Regions from separate parts of the Metabacillus sp. KJ11-3 genome, predicted to be linked through region 4. Evidence: riboswitches for the same ligand, from Rfam matches in the RefSeq annotation. Region 4 holds a riboswitch; each other region holds the start of a gene.
What was found. A riboswitch is a leader RNA that binds a small molecule or an ion and turns the genes downstream of it on or off. The one in region 4 is predicted to bind cyclic di-GMP.
Positions count from the first base shown of each region.

Region 1: it holds a riboswitch for cyclic di-GMP, as region 4 does, so the genes downstream of both, AC0L8O_RS25070 (hypothetical protein) here and AC0L8O_RS24135 (polysaccharide deacetylase family protein) in region 4, are expected to answer to the same signal.
Region 2: it holds a riboswitch for cyclic di-GMP, as region 4 does, so the genes downstream of both, AC0L8O_RS05985 (anti-repressor SinI family protein) here and AC0L8O_RS24135 (polysaccharide deacetylase family protein) in region 4, are expected to answer to the same signal.
Region 3: it holds a riboswitch for cyclic di-GMP, as region 4 does, so the genes downstream of both, AC0L8O_RS27460 (hypothetical protein) here and AC0L8O_RS24135 (polysaccharide deacetylase family protein) in region 4, are expected to answer to the same signal.

Region 1 covers NZ_CM147865.1:5,083,296-5,091,244, forward strand. Annotated here, with positions in the region: gene fliB (flagellin lysine-N-methylase) at 1-883, shown strand, start outside; gene fliD (flagellar filament capping protein FliD) at 1,099-2,649, shown strand; gene flaG (flagellar protein FlaG) at 2,763-3,119, shown strand; gene fliS (flagellar export chaperone FliS) at 3,144-3,542, shown strand; gene fliT (flagellar protein FliT) at 3,542-3,892, shown strand; cyclic di-GMP riboswitch class I at 4,016-4,105, shown strand; gene AC0L8O_RS25065 (hypothetical protein) at 4,245-4,367, opposite strand; gene AC0L8O_RS25070 (hypothetical protein) at 4,400-4,936, shown strand; gene AC0L8O_RS25075 (OmpL47-type beta-barrel domain-containing protein) at 5,059-6,480, shown strand; gene hpf (ribosome hibernation-promoting factor, HPF/YfiA family) at 6,703-7,257, shown strand; gene rbsK (ribokinase) at 7,307-7,949, shown strand, end outside.
Region 2 covers NZ_CM147865.1:1,150,859-1,158,807, reverse strand. Annotated here, with positions in the region: partial or broken gene AC0L8O_RS05995 (DEAD/DEAH box helicase) at 1-680, shown strand, start outside; gene AC0L8O_RS05990 (YqhG family protein) at 696-1,496, shown strand; cyclic di-GMP riboswitch class I at 1,818-1,902, shown strand; gene AC0L8O_RS05985 (anti-repressor SinI family protein) at 1,936-2,085, shown strand; gene AC0L8O_RS05980 (helix-turn-helix domain-containing protein) at 2,187-2,522, shown strand; gene AC0L8O_RS05975 (hypothetical protein) at 2,693-2,902, opposite strand; gene AC0L8O_RS05970 (DUF5658 family protein) at 3,151-3,291, opposite strand; gene AC0L8O_RS05965 (class I SAM-dependent methyltransferase) at 3,576-4,352, opposite strand; gene AC0L8O_RS05960 (ABC transporter ATP-binding protein) at 4,486-6,282, opposite strand; partial or broken gene AC0L8O_RS05955 (lasso peptide biosynthesis B2 protein) at 6,414-6,880, opposite strand; gene AC0L8O_RS05950 (lasso peptide biosynthesis PqqD family chaperone) at 6,915-7,202, opposite strand; gene AC0L8O_RS05945 (aldolase) at 7,192-7,935, opposite strand.
Region 3 covers NZ_JBVVRS010000004.1:114,699-122,647, reverse strand. Annotated here, with positions in the region: gene AC0L8O_RS27475 (hypothetical protein) at 1-286, opposite strand, end outside; gene radC (RadC family protein) at 524-1,168, opposite strand; gene AC0L8O_RS27465 (DUF6018 family natural product bioysynthesis protein) at 1,263-1,610, opposite strand; gene AC0L8O_RS27460 (hypothetical protein) at 1,859-2,212, opposite strand; cyclic di-GMP riboswitch class II at 2,374-2,457, opposite strand; gene AC0L8O_RS27455 (hypothetical protein) at 2,469-2,543, opposite strand; gene AC0L8O_RS27450 (hypothetical protein) at 2,534-2,704, opposite strand; gene AC0L8O_RS27445 (ATP-dependent DNA ligase) at 3,201-4,010, shown strand; gene sda (sporulation histidine kinase inhibitor Sda) at 4,683-4,853, opposite strand; partial or broken gene AC0L8O_RS27435 (DNA/RNA non-specific endonuclease) at 5,434-6,022, opposite strand; gene AC0L8O_RS27430 (hypothetical protein) at 6,225-6,365, opposite strand; gene AC0L8O_RS27425 (hypothetical protein) at 7,783-7,926, shown strand.
Region 4 covers NZ_CM147865.1:4,855,808-4,863,756, forward strand. Annotated here, with positions in the region: gene AC0L8O_RS24120 (glycosyl hydrolase family 18 protein) at 1-413, opposite strand, end outside; gene AC0L8O_RS24125 (polysaccharide deacetylase family protein) at 428-2,179, opposite strand; gene AC0L8O_RS24130 (glycosyltransferase) at 2,180-4,012, opposite strand; gene AC0L8O_RS24135 (polysaccharide deacetylase family protein) at 4,031-5,449, opposite strand; cyclic di-GMP riboswitch class II at 5,511-5,593, opposite strand; partial or broken gene AC0L8O_RS24140 (carbohydrate ABC transporter permease) at 5,859-6,019, shown strand; gene AC0L8O_RS24145 (hypothetical protein) at 6,085-6,492, opposite strand; gene AC0L8O_RS24150 (ROK family protein) at 6,780-7,679, shown strand; gene AC0L8O_RS24155 (hypothetical protein) at 7,827-7,949, shown strand, end outside.

The DNA of each region.
Region 1 (7,949 bases), 230 kb from region 4:
CAATGGGGTATATGAACAAAGTCTAACTGTCTCTTGTCCAGAAGCTACTAGATTAGTATTACTAAATAAAGATGGCATTAAATTTGAACAGGGATTAAATGAGGTTACCAGAATAGGAGTAACAAGTGTTGTCAATACCAATAACGAAACAATAACACATTGGACAGACCTCTTTAACGAATATCGCTATATTACTATTTCGATTTTACAGAATAGAGACTACTCTATCGAAGAGCGTTTACTAACCTTAGGATTGCTTTATAATGAAATTGATGAGTGTGTAAAGAAAAACAATATAATTAAGATCCCAGATATTTTCGGAGAATATATCAAAAGTTTAGAGGATTTCACATTTAAAGGAGCATTTAATGATGTTTCAAAAAGAATTGATATACATCTTCGTTTATGCAAAGAGCTCTTAATTCTTAGACTTAACCAACCAATAGCATCTGCAAGATATTTAGAATGTTCAAGAGATATGTTACTCGGATTGAAGATTAATGAAAATTCTACAAATGAAGAAACTAGAGAACAATATGAGAATGGATACAATAAATATTATATACCTTTTATGGAGGGAAATGGGTATATGTTAGAGAACTACCTTGTTAATTATGTGTTTAAAAATTTAATGCCTATAGATACTGAATTCCCATTTGAAAGCTATTCTAGAATGGTACTGTACTACACATTGATAAAATTGCATCTAGTTGGGATTGCAAATCATCATAAGGGATTAAATTCAGAATTAGTTGTTAAACTAATACAATCTCTATCTAAAACTTTCGAGCATTATCCTTCATATTTTGAGCAGATACTAGAATTAATGAAGGACAAGGATTATATGACATTACCTTACATGTCAATATTAATTAATAACTAGTCAAGGTTATCTACTCTAATCATATTCTTTTATACCTGTAGATGCTTAAGAAGATTTTTTTTAGTCCTTACCTCTTTTGTTGGGGTAGGACTATTCTGTAAAAGGCTTTACAACTTTCAAATTTTTGTTTGAGTTAGAGAAATAATACTTTAAAATAATTATAAATTATAAGATATTAATTAATGAAAATAGAATTTAAGATTGGAGGAGACTCAATGAGCACTACATCTATAAGATTTTCGGGATTAGCTTCAGGAATGGACACTGAAAGCATGGTAAAACAGTTAGTTGATGCCCAAAAAAGTAGATTAATCAAATTACAGCAAGCTAAAATAATGAATACTTGGAAAACTGATACTTTTCGAGATATTAATACAACGATATCAAGCTTTAGAACAGCTACAGAGGCTTTAAGGTTACAAACTCCTTTTAACAAACAAACTGCCTCTGTAAGTAATATTGAAAAGATTGGTGCCACTGTTACTGGGACACCATCTGCTTCTTTTTATACAATAACGGAAGCAACTATGGCAGCGGATGCTAGAGCTGCTTCAGCTAGTTTTATATTAAATGTTACAGAAGGAGAAGCTATTGGACAAGACATCTCCTTTGATTTAAATGGTACTGCTATTTCAGTTGGATCTGATGACACGATTTCATCTGTAATTTCCAAGATAAACGGTGCAGGTGCAGGTGTTAAAGCATCTTATTTTAAAGATGGAAATGCATTAATCCTAACAAGTGAAACAAAAGCATTAAATTCTCAAATTAAATTAGAGAATTTATCGGTTAATGGTCTAACAGACCCTACAAATAAGTTAGGGTTAATTGGAGGGGAAGTAAATAATATTACTAATACTTTTAGTACAAACAGTGGTGTTTCAGCAGCAAAAGGCTCTGATGTAGTGAACGCTATGGTTGTTATTAATGGACTGACAATTAATCCTACTGGAAATAGCTTTACATTTGATGGAGTAAAATTTGATCTGAAATCTAACATTACAAGCGATCAACCAGTAACCGTTGAAACAAAAAATGATACGGAAGCTGTTTTTAATAGTATTAAAACGTTTGTAAATAAATATAATGAACTAATTGCTGAGTTAAACTCAAAAGTGACAGAAAAACGTTACCGAGATTTTCCACCATTAACAGATGACCAAAAAAGTGAAATGAAGGATCGAGAAATAGAGTTATGGGAAGAAAAAGCAAAAAGTGGGTTAATAACTGGAGATCGTTCCATTTCCAGTTTTTTAAACGAACTTAGAAGTAGTCTAATGACACCTGTTTCAAATGGTGATGAAGGATTTAAGTATTTATCTGACATAGGGATTACAACAAGCAAGAACTATCGAGACAATGGAAAGCTAGAATTAAATGAAACAAAATTGAAAGCCGTCCTTGAAAGTAATCTTGATAGTGTAAAAAAGCTGTTTAGTTCTACTAGTAGTATTACAGAAGGAAATACTTTAACAAATAGAACAAAACATGATGAAAGTGGTATTGGAAGAAGACTATATGAGAGATTAGGACAAGGAATTTCAGACTTAAGTAAAAAAGCTGGTTATTTAAATTCAACTGTGGATGTAAATAGTGTTTTGGCAAAAGAGTTAAAAAGTATTGAAAGTGGGATCTCAAAAGAACAAGATAGAATTCAACAATTAGAAGATCGTTACTGGAAACAATTCCAAGCAATGGAATCAGCTATGCAGAAAGCAAATTCGCAAAGTGGTTGGCTCATGCAGCAATTCAGTGGTGGTATGTAATGAGGTGAAGGATTTAATTCCTTCACTTTTTTATTTGAAACTTCTCTTTAAACTTACTAGAACATGCCGATATAAATAATAGAAAGGTTTGTAAATGAAAGGGAGAGATGGATTTGTCAGTCGAGGGTATGTCGTTTCATTCTTTTATTAGTAACAAAATTGATGCAGTAACTGAAAATAAAAATGTTTCAATTGACCAACCTGAAAATAATGGTCCAACACAAGCAGAACCAAATATAAAAGTTACAAAAGAAAAGCTTGAAGAAGTGGTAAAAGGCATGAATGATTTTTTATCTCCTACAACAACTTCATTAAGATTTGAATTACATGACGAGCTAAATAAATATTATGTAAAGGTAATTGATGAAACTACGAAGGAAGTTATCCGTGAAATTCCATCGAAAAAACTACTAGATATATACGCATCGATGACAGAATTTTTAGGATTAGCTGTCGATAAAAAGGTTTAGAGTAGATAAAGGAGTGTAATGAAAATGGCTATGAGTAATCCATATCAGTCATATCAATCAAACGCAGTGACAACAGCGGCACCGGGTGAATTAACATTAATGCTTTATAATGGGTGTATAAAATTTATTAAACTTGCGAAGAAAGCAATAGAAGATAAAGATATTAGCGAAAAAAATACGAATATAATAAAAGCCCAAAACATTATTCAAGAGCTTATGGTAACCATAAATATGGATTATGAAGTCTCAAAAAATATGCTTACAATGTATGACTACATGAAGAATCGTCTTGTAGAAGCAAATATTAGTAACGACCTTGAAATTCTAGAAGAGGTACAAGGGTATGTGACAGAGTTTCGTGATACATGGAAGCAAGTCATTCAAGCGAACCGTCAGAAGCAACATCAAGGTGGACAAGCATAGTGGATGCGGTGCAAAAGCTATATGAAGTCAGTGTAGAACTCCTTTCACTTTTAGAAAAAGGAACAACAAGTGAGGAGCGAGATGAGTTTATTCATCAAATAGAAGCGAATTTAGAAGATCGTGAGAAATTAATAAAAGCGACTCAACCACCCTATACAACAGAACAAAAAACAATAGGGATGAAACTGATTGAGGTAAACAAGGAAATTAACCAGCAATTAATGAGTTTTAAAAACGAAATTCAGTCTGACTTACGTAAACTAAAGAACAATAAGGTAAGCCAAGAAAAATATCATGATCCTTACCAAAAAGATACGATAAGCGGCTTATTTTATGATAAGCGTAAATAACTTTATTAATAGAAAATGAGTCAATAATACCACGGTAAGAATAGAAAAACCTAGAATAGTAATTAATTACTATTTATTATTTAGGATAAAAGTATTATTATGTTGATATGCTATTAAACTACCAAGTGAAAAAGGCAAACCATTGGAAACGGTGGGACGCAAAGCCAAGGGCCTGCTTATGTAATTCTTCATGAATGGCAGCCGGCTGCCACAAGGGATCATAGTCTATCAAATCTATGAACCTTGTAAAAGGTTTATTTTTTTATGCCTTTTTCACACAAAGAAAGGGAAAAGAAAAAATGAAGCATTTATCTCGTTTGAAACCATTACTTCTTGTATTGGTGCTACTCAGTTACCAAGTGATTGCTCCTATTGGTAGCGTTTTTGCATCATCAGATAGTAAGTTACCTCCAACCAATCTTACTGCAGTAAAGGTAACGCCAGATGATGTGAAGCTAACTTGGAACTTTCTCACTTGTTCATCCAATTATGCAAGCACCGGCAAATGTGAAGCAAAGCGTTAATAATGGAAATGATATTGTGCTGAGATGGGATGCTTCAACATATGCCACTGCTTATAATGTATATCAAATTATTGATGGAGAGCGTATTTTGCAGAAAACAGTAACTGGAACTTCTGTCACATTTAGCAATATGCCTGAAGGAAATTACGAATACGTGGTTCATTCATACAGTAATCGCTTTGAGGAGTCACCAAAAGGAAGTTCTATTGACTTTACCTTAACATGGCCTGTTGTTGAAGCACCGGTTATTTCAGGGAAAGTAGAAAATATAAACAATATTACGTTATCTTGGCCTGCAACTGCTTGGACAAGTGAATATCGTGTTTATCAAATCACAAAAGATGAGAGAAAATTAATTTATAAAGGTACTGCACGAAGCTATAAAGTTAATAATCTTTCAGAAGATACACATTCTTTTGAGGTAACAGCTTATAATACACGTTTTGGTGAATCAAAAACATCAAATCGCATTACAGAAACAATTGTTTATCCAATTATGGAATTCCAAAAGCAAGCTTAACGATGATAAATGAAACAACAGCAAGAATTAATTGGAATTTTATTACCTATGCAAATGGCTATAACATCTATGAAGTGATAGATGGGTAATTAGTATTAGTTTCAGAAAAAGTAAATAATTTAATGTATACGGTCATGGACTTATCCTATGCGAATCATGAGTATGTCGTAACGTCCTACAGTAACTCATTTGGAGAGTCTGAACCATCTAATGTTGTTCTCGCAAAGCTAATCAAAGATGAAGAGGCACCTGTGACAACAAGCGACGCACCAACAGCTTGGGTAAATCAAGACCAGGTCATTACTCTATCTGCTACAGATAATGAAACAGGAGTAGCAAAAACATATTATTCAGTTAATGGCAATGATTTTAGAGAAGGCACTTTTTTTGAAGTAAAAGGAGAAGGTGTTCATAGAGTATCCTTCTATTCCGTTGATAAAGTCGGTAACAAAGAAGAAGCACAAACAATCGAAGTGAAAATCGATAAAACAGCACCAGCTACGACTTCTGACGCACAAGACATCTGGAGCAAGGAAGATGTGACAGTGAACTTGACAGCAGCAGATGAACAAAGTGGTGTGACAAAAACCTACTATTCTATTAACGGATCTGAATATATGGGAGGAACATCTTTTGTTGTAGAAACAGAAGGTCTACATCTTGTATCATTCTATTCTCTAGATAACGCTGGAAACAAAGAGGAACCACAAACAATCAGTGTTAAGGTAGATCAAACAGCACCGGAGACAACTTCTGATGCACCTGAGACTTGGAGCATAGACGATGTGACAGTATACCTTGAAGCATCAGATCGTTTAAGTGGCGTAACAACTACATTCTATTCAATTAATGGATCTGAATATAAAGAAGGAACATCTTTTACATTAACAGACGAAGGCATTCATGAAGTGTCATTCTTTTCGATCGACAATGCAAATAATATAGAAGGTGTAAAAACGCTTGAAGTGAAAATCGATCAAACAGCACCTGAAGTAAGTATGGATGTAAATGAAGAATATGCATTAGATTCTGCATTGCCATTGCTTTATACAGCAAAAGATACGGTTTCTGAAGTTATATCTGAAAAAATGATCGTAACAGCACCAGGTGAATCGTCTGGAAAAGAAGTTCAAAATGGTTCGTCTATTTCATTAGATAAACCAGGTGTTTACAACATAACAGTTGTTGCAACAAATGCTGGAGGCTTAACAACAGAAATTCATAAACAATTTGTTGTCTACATTCCTGCAACAATTGAAGTAACACCAAAAGTGATCAAAGGAAATAAGGGTATTTTCACAGTTCGTGTAGACGTACCGAAACTATTTGATCGTAAAGATTTTGACCTTGATACAGCAACAATAAATGGGGTACATGCCCTAACAAGCAACAAAGGGTACTATAACCAAGCAAAACTTGGACAATTCAAGTTTGAGCGTTCTGACTTTACATGGGATTCATCAGAGGAAACATTGGTTTTCCGTGGATATCTCGATGGTAATTTGGTTATTGGACAAACGACTGTAAAGGTTCAAAATAAATAACTTAAATTTGAAAAAAACTCGCCAACCCAAGGTGAGTTTTTTCATTTAATCTATACATTCGCATAAACTATTTACATACCCTTAATGTCCCCTTCACAAACTTTACCGAACCATACAAATTTCTACAAAAAGTCACAAAGTATTTTTAAGTTTATGCAGGAGACAAGCAGGGAAGTATAGAAATAGTACTACATAGCTTTATCATAAAGGAGGAGTTCAATCATGAGATATAACGTCAGAGGGGAAAACATTGAAATAACTCCAGCATTAAGAGAATATGCAGAAAAGAAAATTGGTAAGCTTGAGAGATATTTTGAAGAGTCAGTTGACGCAAATGTCAATGTTAACTTAAAGTACTATAATGATCAGGAATCTAAAATAGAAGTGACCATTCCAATGACAGATCTGGTTCTACGTGCAGAGGAAAACCACCAGGATATGTACGCAGCGATTGATCTTGTTGTGAATAAATTAGAGCGACAAATTCGTAAGCATAAAACAAAAGTGAACCGCAAGCTTCGCGAGCAGGGTGCTCCAAAGTTTGTGTTTAGCAATTACCAGCCTGAGGATCTGCCACAGGATGAGCTGGATGAAGAAGAAGAAGTTGTTCGTACAAAACGATTTAATCTAAAACCCATGGACAGTGAGGAAGCGATTCTTCAAATGGATATGCTTGGACATAGCTTCTTCGTATACACAGATGCAAAAACGAATAAAACCAATGTTGTATATAAACGTAAAGATGGAAAATACGGCTTAATTGAGCCACATGTATAAAATGAGCAGCGCCTACTAGGGCGCTGTTTTACGTTGAGGGGGAATCGCTATGAAGAAACCTAAAATCGTTGTCATTGGCAGCATCAACATGGATCTTGTAACACAAACAAACACCATTCCAAAAGTTGGTGAGACTGTTCTAGGGAAAGATTTTATGACAGTCCCGGGCGGAAAAGGGGCTAATCAAGCAGTGGCTGCTGCAAAACTGGGAGGGGATGTCACAATTCTTGGTTGTGTGGGCGACGATGCGTTTGGCAGCGAGTTAACGCAACATTTACATAAACAAGGTGTCGAGACGAAACACATCCAAACCATTTCCAATACTTCAAGTGGTGTCGCAGCGATCACATTATCAGAAGGAGACAACAGCATCATCGTGGTTCCAGGTGCCAATCATAAACTCACACCGGCACTTGTCCAACAACATGAACAGTTGATCACCGATGCGGATATTGTTTTATTACAATTAGAAATCCCGTTGGACAGTGTAGTAAAAGCAGCCGAAATAGCACATAAACATAACGTACCGGTCATCCTAAATCCAGCACCCATGCAGGAGCTTCCTAAAAAGTTGATTCTCAAGTCTTCTTATCTCACACCAAATGAACATGAACTAGAAAGCCTACTTTCAAGTACAAATCTATCACAGAAAGAAACAGAGGCATTGGAGGCAAAAAGCATTGTCACAAGAG
Region 2 (7,949 bases), 1.5 Mb from region 4:
AGGAACCAGCCCTCGCTAATGAAGTGATCAAAGATATTATGATGGCCATTGACGGTGTTACTCAAAACTCGAAAGCATTAAAGGTAGTAGAGTTGATTAAGCAACTGGATGATAAAGTCATTATTTTCACCGAATATCGTGCAACACAATTTTATTTACAGTGGTTTCTTCAGCAGCACGGCATTACGTCTGTTCCTTTTCGTGGCGGCTTTAAAAGAGGAAAAAAAGATTGGATGAAGGAACTCTTTAAAAATCGTGTTCAGGTACTAATTGCAACAGAAGCCGGTGGTGAAGGAATCAACCTTCAATTTTGTCATAATATTATCAATTATGATTTACCATGGAACCCAATGCGATTAGAACAACGAATTGGCCGTATTCACCGTTTAGGACAAGAACAAGACGTTAACATATACAATATGGCAACCAAAAACACGGTTGAAGAACATATATTAACTCTTTTATATGACAAAATACATTTATTTGAAAAAGTCATTGGTGACCTTGATGAAATTCTCACTCGATTAGAAATAAAAAACTTTGAAGAACATATACAAGACATTATGTATCATTCAAAAAATGACAGAGAAATGAAAATTAAAATGGAGAATTTAACATCTATTCTTGATTATGCACAAGCTTCACAAGAACAACGTAAAGCAGCAAGCGGAGATAAGTAGAAAGGCGGCTAAAGTATGCAGCAAGAGCAAATTCATCACTTTTTAGAAAGTTTTTTCACATCCAACTCCTGTGAAGTTCTTGAAAACAAAGAAGGATATATAACCGTACAACTTACAATTGAAATGGATAAGCTGTTAATGAACAGACCTTTTTACTGGCATTACCTTGAAAAAACAAACGGGGTCCCAAACCCAATGAAGCTTACGCTCATCACAGACCAGAATCGTGCACCAAAAGACCTGAAAGGTGAGGTTATGCATTTTGGAGCCCCTCGCCTTCACCAAATTTTTCAATCAACAAAAGAGTTAGGAAGCTATATCAGACTTTTTGAGTACGTCAAACCACATGGAGGAAATGTTCCCCTCCACCCCTGGATCGGAGTCAATATTATGGTTTCCTATCAATGTGATATGAAGAAAGATCAACTCTATTCCATCGGGTTACACTTAGTAAGTGGAGTGCTAGTCGAAAACTTCCAAGAAAAACTAGAAAATTTGGACTTAACACCAAAAATTCCAGACCTTTGCTTTACCATGACACCACTCATAAAGCCGCAAAGCGGGTTAAAACGGATTGAACAATTCATTTTACAAGATATTCACAATCATGATCATACCTGGGCAGACAAAGCACGGGAAAGATGGAACAAAGATTTAGAACTATTAAATCATTTTTACGAAGATCTTGAAGAAAAACCCGAATGCTACGAAGTTGAAAAACAAGCATTACAAGAATTGTATGAACCACAAATTCATATTTCCATTCAAAATGGCGGCATCTTTTATTTGACTCCCGGAGGAATTTTAAACTCCTAAGTAATGATACAAGTTACTTAGGAGAAACCCAAATGATGAAAAAAGAATTTTCGTTCGACAAAATTAATTTTTATCATTTCTTAACTTTATTAATTTTTTGTAAATCCCACCTAGGAAAAACCTATAAAAACTATCCTTCACTCTTACATTTGTAAATTCATTGTAAAAATTACAGATAAATGAAAAAAATTTATTTCGTCGACAAAGTTCTGCAGACAATGATAACAGTTCTTTTTTATAATAGACATTGTCAATAGTTAAATAGTTATACATAAATGAAGGACCTTAGAAATATACTATTAACAATTGATGCCAACTTAATCAGTACAAAGGCAAACCTATTGAAAAGTAGGGACGCAAAGTCACGGGTCTTCAGGTTGACAACTAAGACGGCTGGGCTGCCTGAAATACAGATTAGTATTTTAGGAGGAAAAGAATAATGAGAATAATTGAAGGAATCACACACGATGGGCAGCTAGATCAAGAATGGGTTGAGCTCATACTAGAAGCACTTGAACTAGGAATCAGTGTAGAGGAGATAAAAGAGTTCTTATCCAAAAAGTCAAATGCCGTTTTAAAATCATCATAATAGTATTAAGTGATTGTAAATTTTTTTGTTTTTGTGTTCTGCATATAAAACAAACCCTTCTTTATATGTTATAATGGCTTCATTAAGGAAGGTGACTTGACGTGATTGGTCCGAGAATAAAAAAATATCGCACACAAAAAAATCTATCACTGTCTGAACTAGCAGAACGAGCAGGAGTCGCAAAATCCTACCTAAGTTCGATTGAGCGAAATCTCCAGTCAAATCCTTCTGTGCAATTTTTAGAAAAGGTCTCATCTGTTCTTGGTGTATCAGTAAACACTCTTCTAAATGAACAAAACGCAACCGATCCAGAAGAGCTCGATTTAGAATGGACAAAACTGGTACAGGATGCAATGAAATCAGGTGTATCAAAGGAACAGTTTAAAGAGTTTTTGGAATTTAATAAGTGGAGATTACAGAATGAAAATGATAAATAAAGCATGATCGGCAGCTTTGATGGCTGCTGGTTGTGCTTTTTGTTTTGTGTATAATTTCACAGTTTATCCTATCATCTTTATTTCGCGGAAATATAACATAGTTACAGTGGATTTCTAAGAGATCAAATGGCGCGAATAATAATTTCCTGTTATCCATTTTCAAATTATCTTTAAACTTTGTAAGAGATCGTTGATTTGGGGCTTAATATGGAATCGTTTAGCTTTTGATAGTTATTGAATTGGGATATTTTATTTCCATTACTAGCAACAATTGCTTTCATATTGGTTAAGTCGTGACTACATGTTGGACATAACCAATCCCCAACTCGGCAACTGCTATAAGAGAAATGATAACAGCGATTACAAAGTTTTTTGTACATTGGTAACTCTCCTATCTAATTCGAATATATATTCGTTATAACGAACAATTGATTTTAAAAGCCACTCTACATACACTCTTCTTAGATAATGTTATTAAACGAAGTAATTATCCAATAAGCATGTAAGAACATCAAAAAAGTATAAATAGAAGCTCCTATAAATGAGATTGTTTTTATTCCAACATTATCAGGGATTTTTTGATAGTAGCAAAGTGTAACAAGCAGAATTGATAAAAAAGTTTTAATTATTATAAAAAAACTGGTTCTGCTTCATAAATTATTCTCATTAATACATTGGCTTCCTCAATAAGATTTAGTTTGAGACCGATGTACGTGAGAATACCGTCTACAAAATTAAGCCCTGATAAATAATAGCAAATTCTTATCACAAAGTTATCTCCTTTGTCTTTATATAAAGAACATTACATATTATCTTCTTCTCTCTATTACTCAAAAAGTCTATTCCCTTTTCTAATTTAAAACGATTATCTCGGTGTTCAAAAATTGAAAGGCAAAAAATATAATTGCATGACTACTTCCTAAACCAGCACTCATATATTTATTCGTAATTTTATATTGCCATAGATCTTTCTGAGGAAACAATTCACTGCGTTCATATAAACTTTAGGGAGGAATAGTGCACCGAAATATTTACTAATATACTAAAAAACAGCTATTTCTGTGTTCTAATAAAAATACTATTTTGTGGTAATGGATTTTTTACTAATTGACTATTTTTATCAAAAACTGGTGATACATAATCACCCTGGGTATAATTACCCAATCCATTATACTTAAATGCTACCGATGTATCCCTAAAAGAATATTGAGTGTAATGCACTGTCAATAATCCTTTTTCTTTTATTAACCCATTTAGTTCAATAACCTGCTTTTCAAACTTTTCAAATGGATAAATCTTTTTAATAGAACTGATGCCTTTTGCTGCAATGTAATGTGGCTTTCTCTGCAAAACTGCCATACAAAAAACAGCATCAAATGGTCCATGTTTTTGAATTTCACTATAACTGGAATGTACAAACGTAATCTTATCATCTACTGGAAGCTTTCTACATATTGCAATACTACGCTTGTTAATATCTGCTCCTACAATGTGAGCATTTGGAAAATAACTACGTAGAGTTAAAACTTCTTCACCGGTTGAGCATCCAAAAGAAAGTATCTTTAAGTCTTTTTGGTTGCCAAAATAGTCTCTACATGCTGAAAAAATTTTAGGATATCGATCCATACACGTTAGAGGTGTTGTTTGATGCACATTTTTAGAATCTAATACCTGCAATAGAAGAATGGAACGAAATTCGGTATCGCCAAAAAATCTTTTTATGTTTTTGGCTGCATTCCAACCAAAAGACAGGGTTGTTATACAAAACTTTATAATTGGATTCTTAGATGACTTATATTCTTTTACTACATGCTTTGCAGCTCCAATCATTTGTAAAACCACCTTTCGTATTATCTTACTCATTACCCTGGATTTAGCCCTTTCAATTGAATAATAATTAGTCCTAAAAAACTATTTTAATATTATAATTCATGATTTTAGAGTTTATTAAGATCTTGTGAATCTATCCGATTACTTCTAGTTGTTTTCCTAACAACTTTCCAAAAACATTTTCCTTATCCTTTGCAAGTTCATGAAAATCACCTTTTTGAAGAATTCTACCTTCCTCCAACACTATTACTTGGTCAGCATTACGAATCGTTGATAATCGATGTGCAATAACAATAATTGTCATTTTTCCTTTTAGGCGTTCAATTGCTTCTTGAACTTTCGCTTCATTTTCGGTATCCAAAGCGCTTGTCGCTTCATCTAAAATTAGAACAGATGGTTGACGTAATATCGCACGTGCTAATACAATTCTTTGACGTTCTCCACCAGAAAGCCTTATCCCTCTGTCTCCAATCAAGGTATCAAGTCCGTTTGGTAACTTTTTCACAAAATCTACTGCTGCAAATTCTAGTGCTCCCCATAATTCATCTTCACTTGCATTCTCTTTGACTATAAGTAAATTGTCTCTAATGCTTCCATTAAAAAGATAAGGATCTTGTGGAACATATCCAATAGATTTTCTAAATGTTAGTAAGTTATTTTTTGTAAGTGGTAACCCATCAACCAAGACCTCACCTTTTTCGGGTTTAATAAGTCCCATAATCAAATCTATTAAAGTACTCTTTCCTGAGCCCGAATGACCGACAATTGCTGTCATACGGTTAGCAGGAATTTCCATTGTTATATTATCTAGGGTATATCCTAAAGATTCATGTTGATAACGAAAAGTTACATGTTGACACTCGATACCAGCATTTATTACTTTGGGATTTATACTTTCATTATGTACTGTTTTAATTTCCTGCGAACTCTTAGAGTCATTTAACCAGTCATACAATAACCTAAATGACGGCAACAATGTACTAATGCTCTGGAGACTTGATTGTATACTAGAGATTTTAGGCCATAACCTTGAAAAAATGATTAATATAAGCGTAAAATCAGTTGGAGTTGCTTTAAACAGCACTATTGAGAAATAAAGAAAGATAGCAATTAAACACCCAGAGACGACTTTATAGATAACCTGCGTAAGAGTATTTAAACTAGTATATTCAATACCAATTTTTTCAATTCTCAAACATAAATCTCGAAACCACTTACTATGAGTGTTTTCTAAGGAATTACTTTTAATCTCTTTAATCCCATTAAAATGATTTGTGATCGTAGCATAATACTCTTCAGATATTTTGGTCGTTTCCTGTCCAATTTTATTGGACTTTTTGACAAAACCTCGTGAAAAGAATGCAAGTATTGCACCAAACCCCAATATAGTAATGGTTAATGAAGGTGAAAGCCATAACGCTATAATAATTTGTATAAAAGAAAAAATCAAAGTAGACAGAAGTTGTTGTATTACATTTATACCGCTTAAGACTCGGGTAGTTTCTAAAGTCAAAAGGTTAATAATATCTGATCTTCTTTTTTTTAGGAAAAACTCCCAATTTGAATCAAGAAGTTGTGTATAAACTTGCTCTCTAAGTTTTCTTATATATGATTGTTGGATTTTAGTAATATTAATTAGTGTTTTCCTCTGAAAAACACTGTGTAAAGTTATATAAAGAATAAATATAGTTAAACTTATAGATAAACTAAGTTGAAAAGGGAATTGTTGTAATTGATTTGTTACCCAAACAATTATTGGTGGATCATTTTGGTTTGTACTAATAAGACCAGTTAAACTAATTAGTGGGATAACCATAAATATTCCAATACTTTCCGTTAAGCTTAAGACAATGTTTGAATTAAAATTAAAATATAACTTTCTTCCAGCGGTTGAATGCATATCTTTTACAAAATATAAAATGACCCTCATAAAAACCCTCCTTAAGATACACCTCCATCTAACTTATACTCTTTCTCCCAAAAAAAGTAACTTAACTATGTACTAAGTTTAGAGAAGATAAACTAGGTTTGAGAGATAATTTTCAACTTTATTTACCTAAATCATCTGCTCAACATTTTGTTTTTGTTCATTACCTTTGCAAACGAATAAACAATTGTGAATTTTTCCATTCCTTCAGAACCAGTTAAAATAACCCTTCCACTACGAAGCCAGGCATGAGCGATCATCTTACCTTCATCGTTTCTTGCAGTTCCTAAATACAAGGTACTTTCAATACCTCTTCGTTCAAGCATTTTCATACCTGCTATAGCCTGAACGAGGCATTTACTCTCCCAAGGAGTATGTTTACTAACGCTTGATATGCATTTTGAGATTTGGATGAATAATTCAGTATTTTTATCATCTAATTCACGTGAAGTTTCAGAAATCCTTTTGCCTAAAGATGGGGCTATTTTATGGAAATCTTTTTTTTGAGGAGAAAAGCCCAAGCAAGGTAAAAGAACGTTTCAATTATTAATAACTTTTCTTTATTACTCAATCCAATAATTCTCACTACTCTTCTCACAATCTCATACCCCTTCCAAATAAATATCTCCCAATGACTAAGAGATTTGAACGAGTTCCTCTTCTAATAAAACCTCTAGGAAAGAGATTACCTGGCTTTTACATTCTTCAAATTCTACATCGTATCGTTCAACTAATACGGACACAAGTTGATTCACAGATATTTTCTCCTCTATTAGATCCCAAATCTCACCACCAACTTCCCCCAAATTAAAGTATTTTCCTTTCTCTACACTTAACATCACTTTCTCCCCCGCCATATCGCTAACGATATTTCCAGGTACCTGATTAATGTATTGTTCCATTATGATAACTTTAGCTTTCATAACTATACTCCTCTCTATTAATAGAAGTTAAGACCATTGATGTTAACTCCTCTGCTGTAAATTTAGAGTTTGGACGTCTTAGACGATATGTACCTATCTTGTTAATCATTTTTGAAGATAGATTAAAGTGCCATTCCCTCAAACCAAGCGGTTCAATAAAAAAATTCCGATATGTATGGGTGTAGAAAATATGAAACCTTTCCATATTCTCTATTAACTCAATGTTTGGTTCAGCTATTTTATTTATTGTAAGTTCAAAAATTCCTGCTAATGGCAGTGGCTCATTTAAAAATTGAGAAGGAACTGGAACCGCAAACTTTTTTTCCCGATCAAACAATGGCAGATAATCTGATGAATCCATTCCAAATTTATTTAGACTATTATCCCATAATTTTTGTTGTGGATAAGCTGGATGAACGACAGGTGAATCATTAGAAGATAACGAAACAGCAATTACATCATCACTTAATAACTGATAATCTTTTTGTAAAAACGCTCTTGCTAACGTAGATTTACCCACACCTGACTCTCCAACAAAAGCATACGCCTTTCCATTTATAGCAATTGCACTTCCATGTAATGGTAAGATTTTACGTTGTTGTAATATTGCGCCCATACAAGTTCCTAGAATATACAATCTAATTTGATCTAGATCTGTGACATCCAATGGAGAATATAATATCTCATTTCCATCTTCAATTGAGAAGATACATAGTCCATTAATTTGAAACATGATTTGGCTTTGAT
Region 3 (7,949 bases), on a different replicon from region 4:
CTTCATCCTTTCCATATAATTCTATTTCTACATAAGCTCCAATTAATATTTCATCAAATACATCCCAAAATTCTTTAGTATTATAAATATTCTGGAGTTTCCCAGTAATCATTTTATCTTCATTTGTTTTAATTAATAATGTATAGCCATCAATAGTTAAAACTTTCCCTGAGACCACTTTTTCTGGTATATCCTTCGAATAAAACAAAACAATAATACTTGGAATTAATAAAAGAACTACACCTGAAATTAAAATTTTATTTAATAACTTAGTCATGTTTACCAATGAAATTTAACCTCTCCATAAAGAGTATGTACTTAAGTACTCAATCTCAATATCTTAATTGATTTTCTAAAATAAAGTGGAACTATAAAAATATGTCTATAAACTTCATACAAAACCCATTTTTCGTGATTATTTCTTAATGGATACTTCACGTTTGTCCTTTATTTAAAAATAATAGTTTTTGAACCAATATCATGATGACGAACTTATTCTGCATATAACACATATAATCTAATCTCATATGTAGCCTTTTTCTTTTAAGCTCACATATCTTCCAGGACCTCCTATTATCACATGATCTAACAGCTCAACTCCCACTATTTTTCCTGCCTCTGATAATCTTCTAGTAACTTCTATATCTTCTCTCGACGCGGTCGGATCATTAGACGGATGGTTATGAGAAACCACAATACTTGCAGCACTCACCCTAACTGCTTCACGCATGACTTCTCGTGGATGAACTATAGCTGAATTCAAACTACCTTTAAAAATATTTTTTCTATATATTACTTGATTCTTAGTATTTAAATAAGCTACATCAAAATGCTCTTGATCTAAATTTTGAAGATCAGAAAACAAATCTGCAGCATCTTTTGGACTCCGAATTATGTAGAATTCCTTGGTACAATGTTTTTTAGCCAAAGTTACAAGACCAAACGCTGATACAATGCGAGAAGCACTTGTTTCTCCTATACCAGGGAATTTCTTTAATTCTTCAATACTCATAGTTGATAAATGTTTAGTACCTAATGCTGCAAGTTTACCTGTTAGAGTTGGCTCAGCTTTAGGTCCAATAAGAACAGCTAAGATGTTCTGTAAACTAGTACAATCATTACCGTAAAAAGACATTTCCTCTTTAGCAATTGCATAATGTTTTTTCATTTAAAATTCCACCCTTTTTTCTGAAGTTTTTGTTTAATAAAAAAAACAAAGCACTAAAATGCTTTGCCTTACCACCCAATAAGAGATATGTTTATTATTCAACTAATCCAAAGAATTCAAGAAACATCGTTTTAAGCCTAGATACCTTAGAAATATAAATTGAATAATCACTACCGATATAGTAAATATCCTCACCTTTAAATCTCCAATAGACTTTTTCACCTGTTTTAGTTTCAATAGACTTAATAAGAGTTAATACCTCACTTAATGCATAAGATCGATTTCCATTCTTACAACGAAAATATCTTTTTGATCCATCCTTAAAATTGAGTTCCACTGATAAGCGGTACGGATTTACTAAAGATAAATTTCTTTCTCCAAGCCTTCTGCAATCCTCAATTACATCACTTTTGTTAAACAAACTTGCTAATGTCTCACCCATTAAGAAAACATCCTTTCTGAAGATAAAAAATTTTATGAAACGCAAAAAAGCGCCCTTCAGGAAGACTCATAGACACACGTAATGTGTGTTTAGATTCATCCCAAAGGACGCGTAAATTTACATTTCATAAGATAAGCCCGCTAACCATAGAATGGTTGCAAAAAAAGAAAAAGTAAAAAACTATAAATTCATCTTAACATAATTAAATATTTTAGTGAATAAAATAAGTTCTTTAAATTTCCCTAATACTAAGATAACAAATCTTTATCAATTTCAAATAAGTTATCTTTGTAATTATGTTGAATAGTAGTAAATTGCTCCAAGGTTAGCTCGTAAACTTCACGAAGTGTACCCTTTTCTTTTAATTGATGGAAAAGGATTGAATATGTACCAAAATTAACTTCTCTAGAATCTGTTAAGCATATTTCTTCTTCAGTCTTTAAAATAGCATTGTCTACGATGGTTACTTTTTTAGTTAGTGAGAGCAACTCAATGTACTTTAGTTCATCTAAAGGAAAAGTGATTTTTTCTAAATAATAAGTAGTAGGATTATGTGAAATTTCTAGAAAATCATTTTGATTTAATAAACTATCTCGGAACATATAGACAACTCCCCTAAATAATAGAATTCATTTATAAATAAAACATATGCAACAGATTTGTTCAAATATTAGTTATATTTAATTAATCCAATCATAATATGCATATCTTGAGAAGATTGTAGAATTCTAGAATGTTTTTTTCAATAAAAAAAGCCCTATTATTATAAAAAGGACGGTTGCACTAATAGCTCAAGATTATTAAAGTGCCCATATATAAATAATCCTTCATAGCTTTCCTATATTATAAATTTTAATATTAATCAAAGTCTAATAACGTACTAATTTTTACATTAAGTGCAATTGAAATTAGATAAATGTTCTCTAGAGAGATGTTTTGCTTACCTCTTTCAACGCTACTAATATATGTTCGATGTAGACTTCAGTTAATTCCCCCAATTCTACTTGAGATATATTTCTGATCATTCGATAACGTCTTACATTTAACCCGAACTTTTCTATAAGTTCTGTTTTTTTACTTTTGATATTGTCCATTATACAATTTTCCCTCTTAAAATTCTATATATGATAAAGTACACATCACTAAAAAATGGCAAAAAAGAGAGTTTTAACAATTATACTAGGCATAATATACCACTAAAAGTAATTTTATGCCAGTTGTTTTTGTTTGATTTACTTATCCTGCAATTTGATATATTTATTAACAGTTTGGTTTATTAAAATAAAGTAATTTAACATGTATATTTAATTTATCCTAACAAAAATAAAAAGATCAGACTAGCAAAGTAAGCTAATACTGACCGTTATAAGTTATTGTAATTTTACATACCTTACAGAATGGTACAGTATAATATCACTGTGTAATTTTCAATTCTTTACCAATTCAGTGTAATGATTTTGAAAAATTCATCAATTGTCCGACTAGCGCAACTTAAGATCAATAATACAAAATTTCCTTAGATATTAACTCCAATTTCCAGTGAATTTACATTTGATAAAGTGCTAGAATTAACATGAGGTGTTTTTTAAAATGTTTATATCACCAATGTTATTGCACAGATCAGATCATCCATTTGATGATGATTCATATATTACTGAGCTTAAAGTTGATGGAATAAGGCTCATTTGGACAAAGTTTGATGATAAAGTACGCTTATATACACGGCATAACAATGAAGTTACTACAATATATCCTGAGATAACTAACTTAGATCTACCAAACGGAACTGTCTTAGATGGAGAAATTGTTGTATCTAATGAACTAGGTAAACCTGATTTTGAAGCTACAATGGAACGTTTTAGATCCAAGAAAGCTCCTTATGAAGTTCAATATTGTGTTTTTGATGTTATTCAATATAATAGTGAGAAAGTTACCCACTTACCACTCCTTAAACGTAAGGAATTGCTTCAAAAGGTTGTCCCCTCTCATCCTCTTATTAATGTTGTTCAGTGGTTATCTGGTAATGCGATCGCTTACTTTGATCTCATTAAGCAAAACGAACTTGAAGGTATAGTTCAAAAGAAAGCTGACAGCCCTTATGAGATAAATAAACGATCATACAGCTGGCTCAAAGTCATTAATTATCAATATGATGATGTCTATATTACTGGTTTACGCAAAGATGAATTCGGAGTTTTGTTATCATTTCTCGATGGTAAACCAGCCGGCTTAATGGAATTCATGCCACCAAACGATCGCAAAAAGCTGTATTCTACGAATAAGGTTCAATCAGAGAATGACAATTATAAATTTATTAAACCTGTTCAATGCCGTGTTAAATATAGAAATTTAACTAAGCAAGGAAAATTACGTATACCTTCATTTGTGGAGTGGTTATAACTCCACTTTTTTATATCTTTCTCCATTAACCTTCTCCTTTTTGTAAAATCTATGTGAATATTTACCTATAAGACTTTTATATTTTTACAAATCTATCCATAATTGAATTAGATAACTTATACAGGAGGGTATCTAATTGGGTGAGACATTTGAAGAAAAAAAACTTGATCCAGAATGGGCAAAATTGATATTGTATGCAGGTATATCCCCAGATAAAATTAGAGAGTTTTTCGAGAGTAATACTGGGCCTGAATAAGGTCTTTTTTAAACCATTTATAATTGGGTTTGAGAAGTGAATTGTTGTTTGTTTCTGTTCTGAAATAAGCAATAAAACGAGTAATATTTGTAAGTAATAACTATAGACCTCTGAAAGCCAATCGGGTTGCTGTTATTTTCTTATTTGTTATTGACTGTTATCTAATTGATAGCAGTCCTTTTTGATTAGACATTATCCTTATAATTAAAAAGAAATTAACCAGGTTCTATTTGGATAATTTCACATACTATATTCAGAAATATTCTAAGGTGAGCTAACGATGGGTTATTTGGTCTAATTATTTAGACCATTTTTTTCTTTCGTTCGTTATATACGCGAAAAGCGAATTAGTTTCAGCTCATATTACAGCAAATAATAAGATACGTTAGTAAAACAAGTTTTGTTTCAAATTAAGATCACTTTAAACGTTTTAGATGTCTATGGCTTGGCTTATCAATTCTCAAATTTCTGCTTTGTATTTCTGCGAAAACAGTTTTTATATTATCCTTTCCTAAATTTAATTCGACAGCAGTTTGATATATTTTCATTAGTTTCTCATTTGTTACATACATCCAAGGATCGAACATTATTTAACCACCTTTTTCACTGCTTTTTTCGAAAGATGCTCTTCTTTAATATATCTATCATTGAACTTTATGCATTATGGTGTTAGGCTTTACTTGTATAGTATATTGTTCCTATATAAAGGAGACTAATTACTCATGGTAAGTGAATCAGATTTTTTACTTTTCCTTAGAGAACTTGATCGCTTAATTATTGAATTAAATAATTGTAGTGATACTCAAGTTTCTTACTCCATTTACCAGGACATACAATTATTACGCGATGCATTAGTTTTGACTGCTACCGAATAGTGGTCTTTTTTATGTTAGTAAAATCTCACTTCCTTCTGTTTTTAAGTGAACTGTTCAGCAAACATAATAATTTAAAATGCTATAATAGAAATGGTTGGTAGTTTATAGCTTCTGGCTTTTTTTATTTGTCCTTTGATCTATTGTTTATTAAACAATTTCTTTCCTTTGCAATTTCCATCAATTACGTAATAAAAAGTTACTCTAAGATCTTGTACTTTACATAAAAATACGCAAATATTATTAAGCATTTGCGCTTGATTGTGGAAAGAGGAATGCTCAAAGTTCTTGGGACTTACTCACCTACCATACCGTCATTATCAACATCGTGCATATATGGGTATAACCAGATCACTCGTTAATGGCATACTGAAACCTGCTGCTTTTGCTTCTTTAATCGTCACTTGTCCATTACCATCTGTATCCATTCGACTTATTAGAACTAGTTGACTTATTTGAGTTAGTTGATTTACTTACAGTTAAGCCTAGAGATTTATACATCTCATCAGGGTTGCCGTTATCAAACTCATCTGTAAGTGTACTTTATAATGAGAAGGAATCTGCGTTTCTGTATTAGAATATGTGATAATTGCTTCAAAATTAGTAGTCCCACCAGCTTTACGAATGGCATCTTCCATATATGCTTGATCACCATGTCGGTTAAGCGTACTTTCTTGTGGAGTAATATTGTAAGCATTGGATACCCCTCCGAGAGAATCTGCAATGGTATGTCCTTCATCTAAATCTGCTCTTTCTACACCAGGAATTTTTGTTTCATCATTGTAGTATCTGCCAGACGATGTTACAGGTTCGTTATCGTCATCTTGTAGAACGATTTCGTCAGCAATGACACGGACCAGTTGCCCATGTTCATTCGTGATGGCCAATATTACATGTTAAATAAGGGGGTTCTTGTGAATATGGACAATTTCCATTAATACGGGTGTGACAAGTTTCGTTATCAGGTGTTTTATGATAAATGATTTACAACAAAAATAAGCGGCATTGTTCACCATTACAGATAAACAAGGTCGCTTACAGTTTTTTTACAATCATTTTTATTTACCCTTTCGTTACTTTATTAATCTAATGTTTTACCAATTTATCTTTAGACTGTTCTGTAGCATTATCTTTAACTTGATGGATCAAATATGTAACATAAGAGTTTAGTTCAAATCGATCTCTATTAACAAAATCAGAAAACGTTAATTTGCTTTGTTTAGGCACTATTTATCCCCCCTTGTTTAAATACTTTATCTAAATAATTACCAATCTATTATACTTTTATACATAAAATAAAAAAAAACGGAACACACTAAATCTACTCCTGGTATCAGCCCCATCAACGCCAGATACTATGACAGCCACTCACGCCATCCAATCTATTATACATATATTGAAAAAGTTTTCTTGTTTAAGGATTATTAGATAACAAGTTTCTACAAAAAAAGAATTGATGTAAAGTGACAATAAAGCGATTAAATCTATATGTTACTCCACCATAGCGCTCTATTGCTGAAGATTGTTATTCAACTAACGTTACTATTTTATGGAATAAGGACTTTCAATCAAAACTAGATATTAAGTTTGTATTTATATAAGATTGTGAAACCATGCATTTTAATTAAGGAAGCAGATTAGATTCCATGACGGTGTAAACCAGTTCATACCTTAAATAGAGACCACCCTCAGTATAAATTCTTGTTTACTCAGATTATTGAGTTATTTAGCTATACAGAATTCTTTACATCGTTAGTAAAAGGATTCGAGCGCATAACAAATATGAACCATACGGCAAATCCAAAATATATGAATGTCAAAATAACGAATATGAAGTTAAACTGCTCCGTCAACTGGCGGATTAGAGCAAAAAAGACAACGATGAAATGAATCAGATTTCCCAATACGACAGGTCTGTTATAGATACCACCGATCCGAGCAGAACGTGTGAACCAGTTTAACATAGCAAACCCTAAATATAGTCCTCCAATGATTTGCATTAGAACCTTAGTTATTGGTAAAGGATCTATCCCTAAAATGTTTGAAATTTCTTCGGGAAGAAAGGTTCCTGCTAACCCTAAAACCCCATCACAACTGCACTACTACTCAAAAGCCAATTTGTTTTCATTTATTCCCTCTTTTCATATAATCTTGTAATTTATATAGAAAAAAACGATGAAATCTTTTATCCGAATGAAATTCAAGTGCTTCCACCATACAAGAATGAATAACATCTGATAGTGTTTCCTTAATTGGATTTAACCTGTCATTTACCCCATAAATCTTAATTTGTCCATTCTCATTTCACCATTCTCTTCTTAACTAAACTCAGCTAACAATAATCACTATTCTATTAAGAAATTGAATATTCCTTCTTTAAGAATTCTGCTTCGTTTAAGTGTAACTCTTCACAATATTAATTTCATTCTAATTGGGTGTTTTTGCCCATCCCCCCGAAAAGGTGGATTAAGGTATCTTCCGAAAAACAAATCCCCGTTAAATAGAGAAAGGGCGCTTCCTTTATGCAAGAAAAGCGCTCTATTGTTGAAGATTACTCCTTCAATATTTCCTTGAATTACGAACAAACCACATACTTATTTCCTTTAATGCAAAACATAAAATAAACGTAAAAAGGAGAATAATTATGTTCCCAAATTATAAAGGAAAACTTTTAACAATTATGTGGATGGGTGTTGGCTCTGCATTACTATCTAGTATATTTAGTGCTATCCTTATAAAAATTGCTCTTGATACAAACAAACGAATCAAAAATAACTCTACCAGCTAGGTTTGTCCTAGCTTTTTCTATGT
Region 4 (7,949 bases):
GTTGCTGTTGAAAGCAAATTTTTCAGTAATTCTGGATTTTTATGAACAACCGTACCATCGTTCATAAATTGGTCATTAATAATCGTCAGATAGATTTCTTTTTCTTTAAAATCCTTTTCTTGAAGAACTTGATCAATTAATTTAATCGAATCTTCTGTTTGGTGTAACTCACCAGACTCTGTAAAATATGTTGTGAATAAAAGGATATTATCGATATGTTCGATTGACTCAGAAGTTTCTTCTATACTTTTTTCGTATGCCCAATCGACAAGCCATAGCGATTTGTGGATGTCTCGCACAACCTCAACCGGTTCTACTTTCACATACTCCGTTTCTTCGTTTGTAGATGAACAAGAAGTCAGGAGGAGTATAGAAACGAGTAAAGGAATACTCTGGATTACTTGAACGTTCATTAAATGTCACCCTATTAAAAAGATTCTATAAAAAAGTCAATTATGTCTGAGCTAGTCTGAGAAACAGATCGGAGGAACGATTCACTTTTTGATTCATCTACCGTGTATAATGTCTTATCCTGTGACTGAATGATCACATTTTCGATAATAGAATCGTAAATGGAATCAGTATCTTGCTCATGAGAGTTTTGTTTTGAAATCATGGAGCCTCCAAGCAGTAACTGATAAGAAGATGATGAAAAAGGCATTTCTACCTCTGCAATCCTTTTATTATCAACCTTGATCTTCAATTTATTATCAGCTAGAGAAAGAACGATATGACGATCATTTTTTAATGTGCTTGGATATTCATCCTCATCAATTCGTGATCCTTGTTGTGTTGTCATAAAGTCATACTGTGTCGCCTTGTTAAAAGCATAATCTTGCCCGCTCCAATTTATTTCATCTAGTTTCTGCTTAAACAAAAGCTCTGATTCATCTTTTTGATCTGCTACATTGTAGACATTGAGTACATTTTTCTCTATTATCATTTTAAGCTGATTTTGATCATCCCCGCTTTGGATAGTGAATGACTGTGCTCCCATGACATTCCCTTTTAAATCAAAGCTGGCAGTAAATTTAGATGGTAGGTTCTCGGTTAATGTTGCAATCACTTCTTTACCAGGTTCGGTTGTTAAAACGATTTTATGCTGATCAAACTCACCAACACCATGACTGATTTTCCATTTATCAGCAATTTTTTTATCGCCATTTTCAAAGTCTATCGTCCATTTCGAATCATGTTGGATTTTCATTAACAGGTGATTCACCGGCCAGTGTGGCGCCACCTGCAATCTATTTAAATTGTAGATATCCTGTTTTGAATCATTGTATGCATAAACATCACGATTAAAATGAAGAGAAAAATATTCTTTAATCATCTTGTTGTTCGCTGCCTCTACAGCTGGGTGCATATTATTGTATAAAGAGTTGGCATGCATAATTGCATATGCTTTTGGCATACTCGAAAAACGATCTTCATAAATGGTATGCATGAATTGATAATCTTTTGTAATTCGCTCTTCCATCTCTGTGCGAGTTTCCTTTGGAATCATGTATTCATCACGTAAATAGTCCATTAAATAGTGATTATAATATTCAATTGAAGTTTTATCAGGAACATTATTTTCCTCTATCTCGCCTAAATATTCTCCATCTCCGTTGAAAATATTGATATAAGTAAGCCTATAGCCGTTTGATCCTAGTTCCCAAAAACCACTTTCTATCATTTCTTGTAAATGATGTGGTTTTAGAAACTTTGTATCTTTTGTGTCCATTTTATCAGCATAAGTAAACATCGTTGCTTTATAATTTAGCGTCTCCAATGCCTTTTGTGAAAAGATGCTTGAATCATTTCTTCCATCTTCGAATGATAGAAATAAAGCTTTTTCAGGTAATGGTGTTCCTTGTTGGTAAAAATCAATGATTTGTTTCTGAGAAATGGTTTCAAACCCTTGTTTTTTTAGGACAGATAATTGCTTCTCTAATTCTTCCTTCGAGATATATTTTGCTGAGCCGCTGCGATCAACGCCAAAATAGGACAGGGCAATAAATCCATCGGAATTAACCATTTCCTTGGCAGAAAGGGGTTTATATTCATCTGTAATAAACACGGCTCTTATAATAATACCTACCAATAATACAAGGACTGCTAGTTGAAAAATCACTTTTACATACTTTTTTCTATTTTTTAGCTTGTAGTTAAATATACTTTGATTAGATGACAATTAGCCCCCCTCCTTTAACTTGCCTTTTTTCTTTCGTACACGGTTTTGTTTTTTCTCTTTTTCTAATACGTCTTGAGGTGTTTCACGCGTCCCCCAAGTCGATTTCCAGAACGTAAACCATGCAACAGGCATTTGCCACAATAGAATAAACTCGTAAAATAACACAAAAATAACACCAAAAAACCATAATTTGCTTTTACGGAATAGCAAATGAGCAAAACTCATCATAAAGGCCATTAATAATAGTCCTACGATAAACGTTGTTGGAAAGATGCCATGTACTAAAGGGACGTAAAGCAGGTTATAGATCACAACAATTGGAGCTGCAATTGGTACAACAAGGCCTATAAGAAAAAATACCATCATAAACGGTTCTTTTTTTACTATAAATGTCAGAGCACGCAATGATTCTCTTAGCCATGAACGTTTCCAACGCATTTGTTGTTTTAAAAATACGTTAAAATCTGATGGGACAATAGTGGAACAAACGGCTTGATCTTGATAACCAGTTCGATGAGTTTTAAGAATATAGTTCGTCATACTTCGATCATCGCCAAATGTTGCTGGATGTCCTAAGAATCGTTGTTTTAACCAAGCATCCGCATTTTCTAGTACTAGGCTTTTTCGATAACATGAAAGTGGACCGGATAAACAAGTCACACAATCAAATGTTGATTCAGCAGCCTTCATAATACGAAAGGCAATATAATATCGTACAGTCTGCAACTTTGTTAACATGTTTGTAAATTTGTTCTCCACTTCCGTTCGTCCTGCTACACCGCCCATTTTCGGATCTTGGAATGGTTGAACGATATTTAGAATCGCGTTTGGTTCAAGAAAACTATCAGAATCGACAAACACAACCAAATCATGCTTGGCTTTATTCACGCCAACAACCAACGCCTCACGCTTACCCGCGTTCTGAGGTAATATATGAAAGGAAATCCGCTCTTTTGTCATAAAGCGTTCACCTTCAGAGTTGATTTTTTCCATGATTTCTCTTACTTTCGATGCGGTATGATCTGTTGAACAGTCGTCAACAACAATGACCTCTAGTTTATCTACCGGGTAAGTTTGATCGATGCAACTTAGAATAGTACGCTGGATCCACTCTTCTTCATTAAAAACAGGAATGATAATCGATACACCTGGTTGATAATTCAAGTTCACAGATGTATTTCGATAGAGTAGTCCAAAGACATACCGACTAAGCAAAAAGGCAGCGGCTAATAAACTATAAAAATATAGGAATTTATTAAACTTAAAATAAATAATACTTTCAGCTCTCATTAATAGAACAAGCAGCGTAATGAATAGTAAAAACAAACTTGAAGCGAATATTGAGAGTCCCCAATGCCGTTTTTTTAAATAACTTTCAATGGATTGTTCAAATTGGAGTGCACATAAATATTGCTCTTTCCCTTCGAATATTTCAGTGAATTGACGAACAACCTTGGCACGCATGGTAACTTTAGATTCAAATCCTTCAGGCATTGCCCCCTCTGGGATAGAGAAAGATAGTTTAACAACTTGGTTTGGTTCAAATTTAATAGATTCGCTTGGTAGTTGAATGAGTATTCCTGTATTAGAGATATCCATGCATGAACCAGTTTGCTTTTTTATGGAGGGCATTCGTAAACGTACTGGAAATGATGCAATATATCGCTGACCATCTAGTCGTGCTTTATATACTTGGTTAGGATCAGCAACTTCTTCTAGAGTTTCATGAATTCCTCTTCTGTCAATGTTTTTTCGGATTTTTTGTGGATCAGGAATATTGGATAATATTCTTCGGTCTTTTTTTGGGTTTGTTATAATTTCACGAGTAGACATAGGAACTTAGCTAAGATACTAGCTGCCTCCTTCAATATTTTTAGTGATCATTTCTGATATTGTTCTAAAAGTGTAGCCCTTTTGTTGCAGGTTTTCGATAATGCTTGGCAATACCGTCACTGTGTGTGATTTATCTAATATGTGCATGGTGATAATACTCCCTGGCTCGACTCGATCTACTACACGATTATAAATCTCTTGATCAGAACGGGACATATCCCAGTCCAGTGATGTAACATCATATTGGATAATATAGTCAATCCCTGTCGCTGTAATAGCCTTCGCTGATTCAGTATCAAGAATACCTTGAGTGGGTCTAAAATAATTTACAGGCCTCTCTTGTAAGGCATATGATAGGACTTGATCATTTTTAACAAGATCTTCTTGAAGATCTAACGGATCCATTTCTGTAACTACCTTATGGCTATATGAGTGACTAGCCACTTCGTGTCCACGCTCTACAATAAGCTTAGCTAATTGAGGATTTTTTTCGACACCCGTTCCTATCAAAAAGAATGTTGATTTAATATGATAGGTATCTAATATGTCCAAAACTTTAGAAATCCCTTCATCACTAGCCCAATCATCAAATGTTAGAGCGATTTCTTTTTCTTTTGTAGAAAATTTGTCAATAATAGCAGGTTTACTTTCATCATAATCAGGATTTATCGCAAGATGATTTGTACTTGGATTTTCTTCCGTTAAATAATGACCTTTTTCCACTTCTTCAAATGTTGTCAGAGTATACCCTGCAGCAACTGCATCATCGTAAATGAGTTCAATCGCCCGTATGACTTCTGGGTTAATGTATGTGTTAAGCTGAATAATAGCTCCACGGTTTGAAAATTGTTTAATATATGCTGCAATATCTTCAGCACTTTGCATTTTGCTATCTTGAGGATTAATCGTGTTGGAAATGACCTGCATATCCAGCTGTGCTGCAGCTTCTTCCAGGGACTGAGAGGAATCACCAGAACGGCTGCGGATAAATGATGGTTGAATGTTTAGATGTTCTTGAAAAATTTTGTTCGCTAATGCTACTTCAACATATGCTTCCTCATAATTTACCTTGTTAGGTAACACATGGTTCAATGTATTATTTTGAATGGTATGGCCTCTCGCCAAAATTTCCCTTGCTAATTCCGGGTCCTCAGCTACCCTCATCCCTTGTAAAAAGAAGGTGGATTTAATACCTAGCCGATCTAACTCATCCAATAAGTTAAGCATCATTTCTTTGTCTGAAAGTCCATTAAAAGTTAGTGCCATCTTTTTTTCTGTTGTAGCTATCTGCGTGATAGCTGGTTTTGCTTCTTTTTCCTTTTTAGGTATTTCCACTTTGGGTGAAACAGCAGTAAGTTCCGGTTCACTCTTTTTAAATGCACATCCTGTCAAAGTCATGACGATTAAGCAAAAGAATACGATATAGATTTTTTTCATTCACACTCTACTTCCTTATTTATTTTTGGCAAATCTGCTTTCCAAACTAAAAAAACCGCCCAAATAGATTGGACGGTTGCGCCACTTGCTCCCAATTTGCCAGGCGCCCACATACAGCAAATTGTTCAACACACCAGAATTATAAGTGAAACGATTTAGATAGTACTATTTTCACAAATTATTATAAGGTTTTAACTGATATTATTCAATGATTTCTAGTGCTTTTTAACATAATAAAGGGTTTTTCGCTTCATTCAAGTAGGATTTTGTCAAAAAGTCTGGACATATCTTACCATAGGTACTTCTTTATGAGATTGTATAGATCAATATAGTCAATTAGTCCTTTTTAGGCACAATGCTAGAAAATGCTTACTCATGAGGGTACAGGCAGTCAGGTCCGATCAACTAGCCGAGTATGGTGGCGTTGCAAAATCTTTCTGGAAGTCAGATTGTCTATTGAAAGTGCAGATGGCTGGAGCACTGTTAGCGGCATTGCCTACATTATAAATTTATATTCTATTAGGGAAGTATTTTGTAAAAGGGTTATTGACTGGATCTGTGAAAGGATAAGGGGAAAGGCAGTCTCCGAGAAGGGAACTGCCTTTTGGTGAAAAGAACATCGCTATTTGAAATCCTTAATTCAAACTAAATACACCATATACCCAAATATTTCCCTTTTCAGAAACATACTCATGCGGGTTTATTGGATTTCCTTCTTTATCATAAATATAAATAGAAGCAACCCCATTTGCGGCAGACACTCCAACACGATATCCACCAGCAATCATCGTTTCATCTGGAGTGACAATAAAGGAGTGAATCTTCTCTGTACAACTTTTATAATAGATAAGAACTCGCGTTTGTTCAGTGACGACTTTCTCAATATTCAGAGGAGCATGCCGATCATCCTCAACAACTTCCCACCCATCACCATAATTTTTGATTGACGCAGCAATTTCATATCTTGAAGAATGTCCTCCATATGTAAATCCTACTAGTAATAGGATAACAAGTATCACTAAAATAATTCTTTCAAGCTTCATCAACAAGACCTCCATCATTCTCTTACTCTATTTAACTAGATTAGACAAAAGGATGAAAAAAGTCTGTCAGTATATGGAAGAGAAAAATGGGTCCTTCTGTCGATTCCATTCTCAGGGCTTTCATCACATAAATTCAATCATACCATTTTTAGTATTTTATTTGCCAGGAGTATAAAATGATAGAAACATAAATATATATAATAGAAGGAAAAATAACGCTTTCATTTATTTGGGGAGTTGGTAAACTTATAGATAACAAATACTTAATACGAATAGAAAAGGGGATTATGATGTATACAATCGGCATTGACTTAGGCGGAACAAACCTGCGTATCGGCTTGTTTAATGAAAAAGGAGAAATCATCAACGAGCAAAGCCGCCCAACAGAACCAGAAAAAGGTCCGGAATTCACCATCAGCAACATGGCAGATGCCATCAATGATCTAAAATCGCAATATGACATCAAAGCAGTTGGAATCGGCTCACCCGGCCCATTATCCCCGAGCAGAGGTATCATCATTGAGCCGCCAAACTTACCAGGCTGGGTAAACGTCCCGATTGTGGACATGCTGGAGGAAAAAATAGGTATGCAAGTTTTGCTAGAAAACGACGCCAACGCAGCAGCTCTTGCCGAAGCCACACTCGGAGCAGGCAAAGGCGCAAGTAGTGTCTTCTTTGTCACCGTCAGCACAGGAATCGGCGGAGGCTATGTTTTAGGCAGCCAGCTTGTCTCAGGTGCCCAAGGAAACTGTGGGGAAATCGGAAACATGATCGTGAATCCAAGTCCTGATGCTTACCAAGGTCCAGGGTTAAACAAAGGTGCACTAGAAGGACTTGCATCTGGAACGGCAATTGGTCGAATCGGAAAAGAGAGACTAAATATACCAAACGGTGCCCAAGGCGTGTTCGAGCTTGCAGAGCAAGGCAACCAGCAAGCACAGGAAATAGTTGATGAAGCCATCAACTATCTTGCTATCGGACTTGCAAACATTGTTCATACGGTAAACCCGGAAGTCATTGTCATTGGTGGAGGAGTCATGAAATCGAAGGATTTGATTCTAAAGCCATTGATTGAAAAAACAAGAGAGTATGTGTATCCGAGCTTAAAGGAAACATTAGTCATTAAGCCGGCCGTATTAGATCAAAAGGCAGGTCTCGTAGGAGCTGGGCTGCTACCGCAAGGGTAATTACGTTTATGTAAAAGCACAAAAACCAACAGATATGTAGAAGGGGTATAACCGAAAAGACTGTCATTAGAAACCTTTTATATAAAAAAATCGATTAAAATCACCTCCTTCTGTGAAACATAAAAAGAAAATAGAAGGAGGATAAATATGGTCTCAAATTCACCAGGTAGAATTAATGTCATCTTTCAACATGATGAGAAAAAAGTACATCAACTAATCGATCTTACCCAATTAACAGCATTACTCGGCTCTGATCTTATACATATTGAT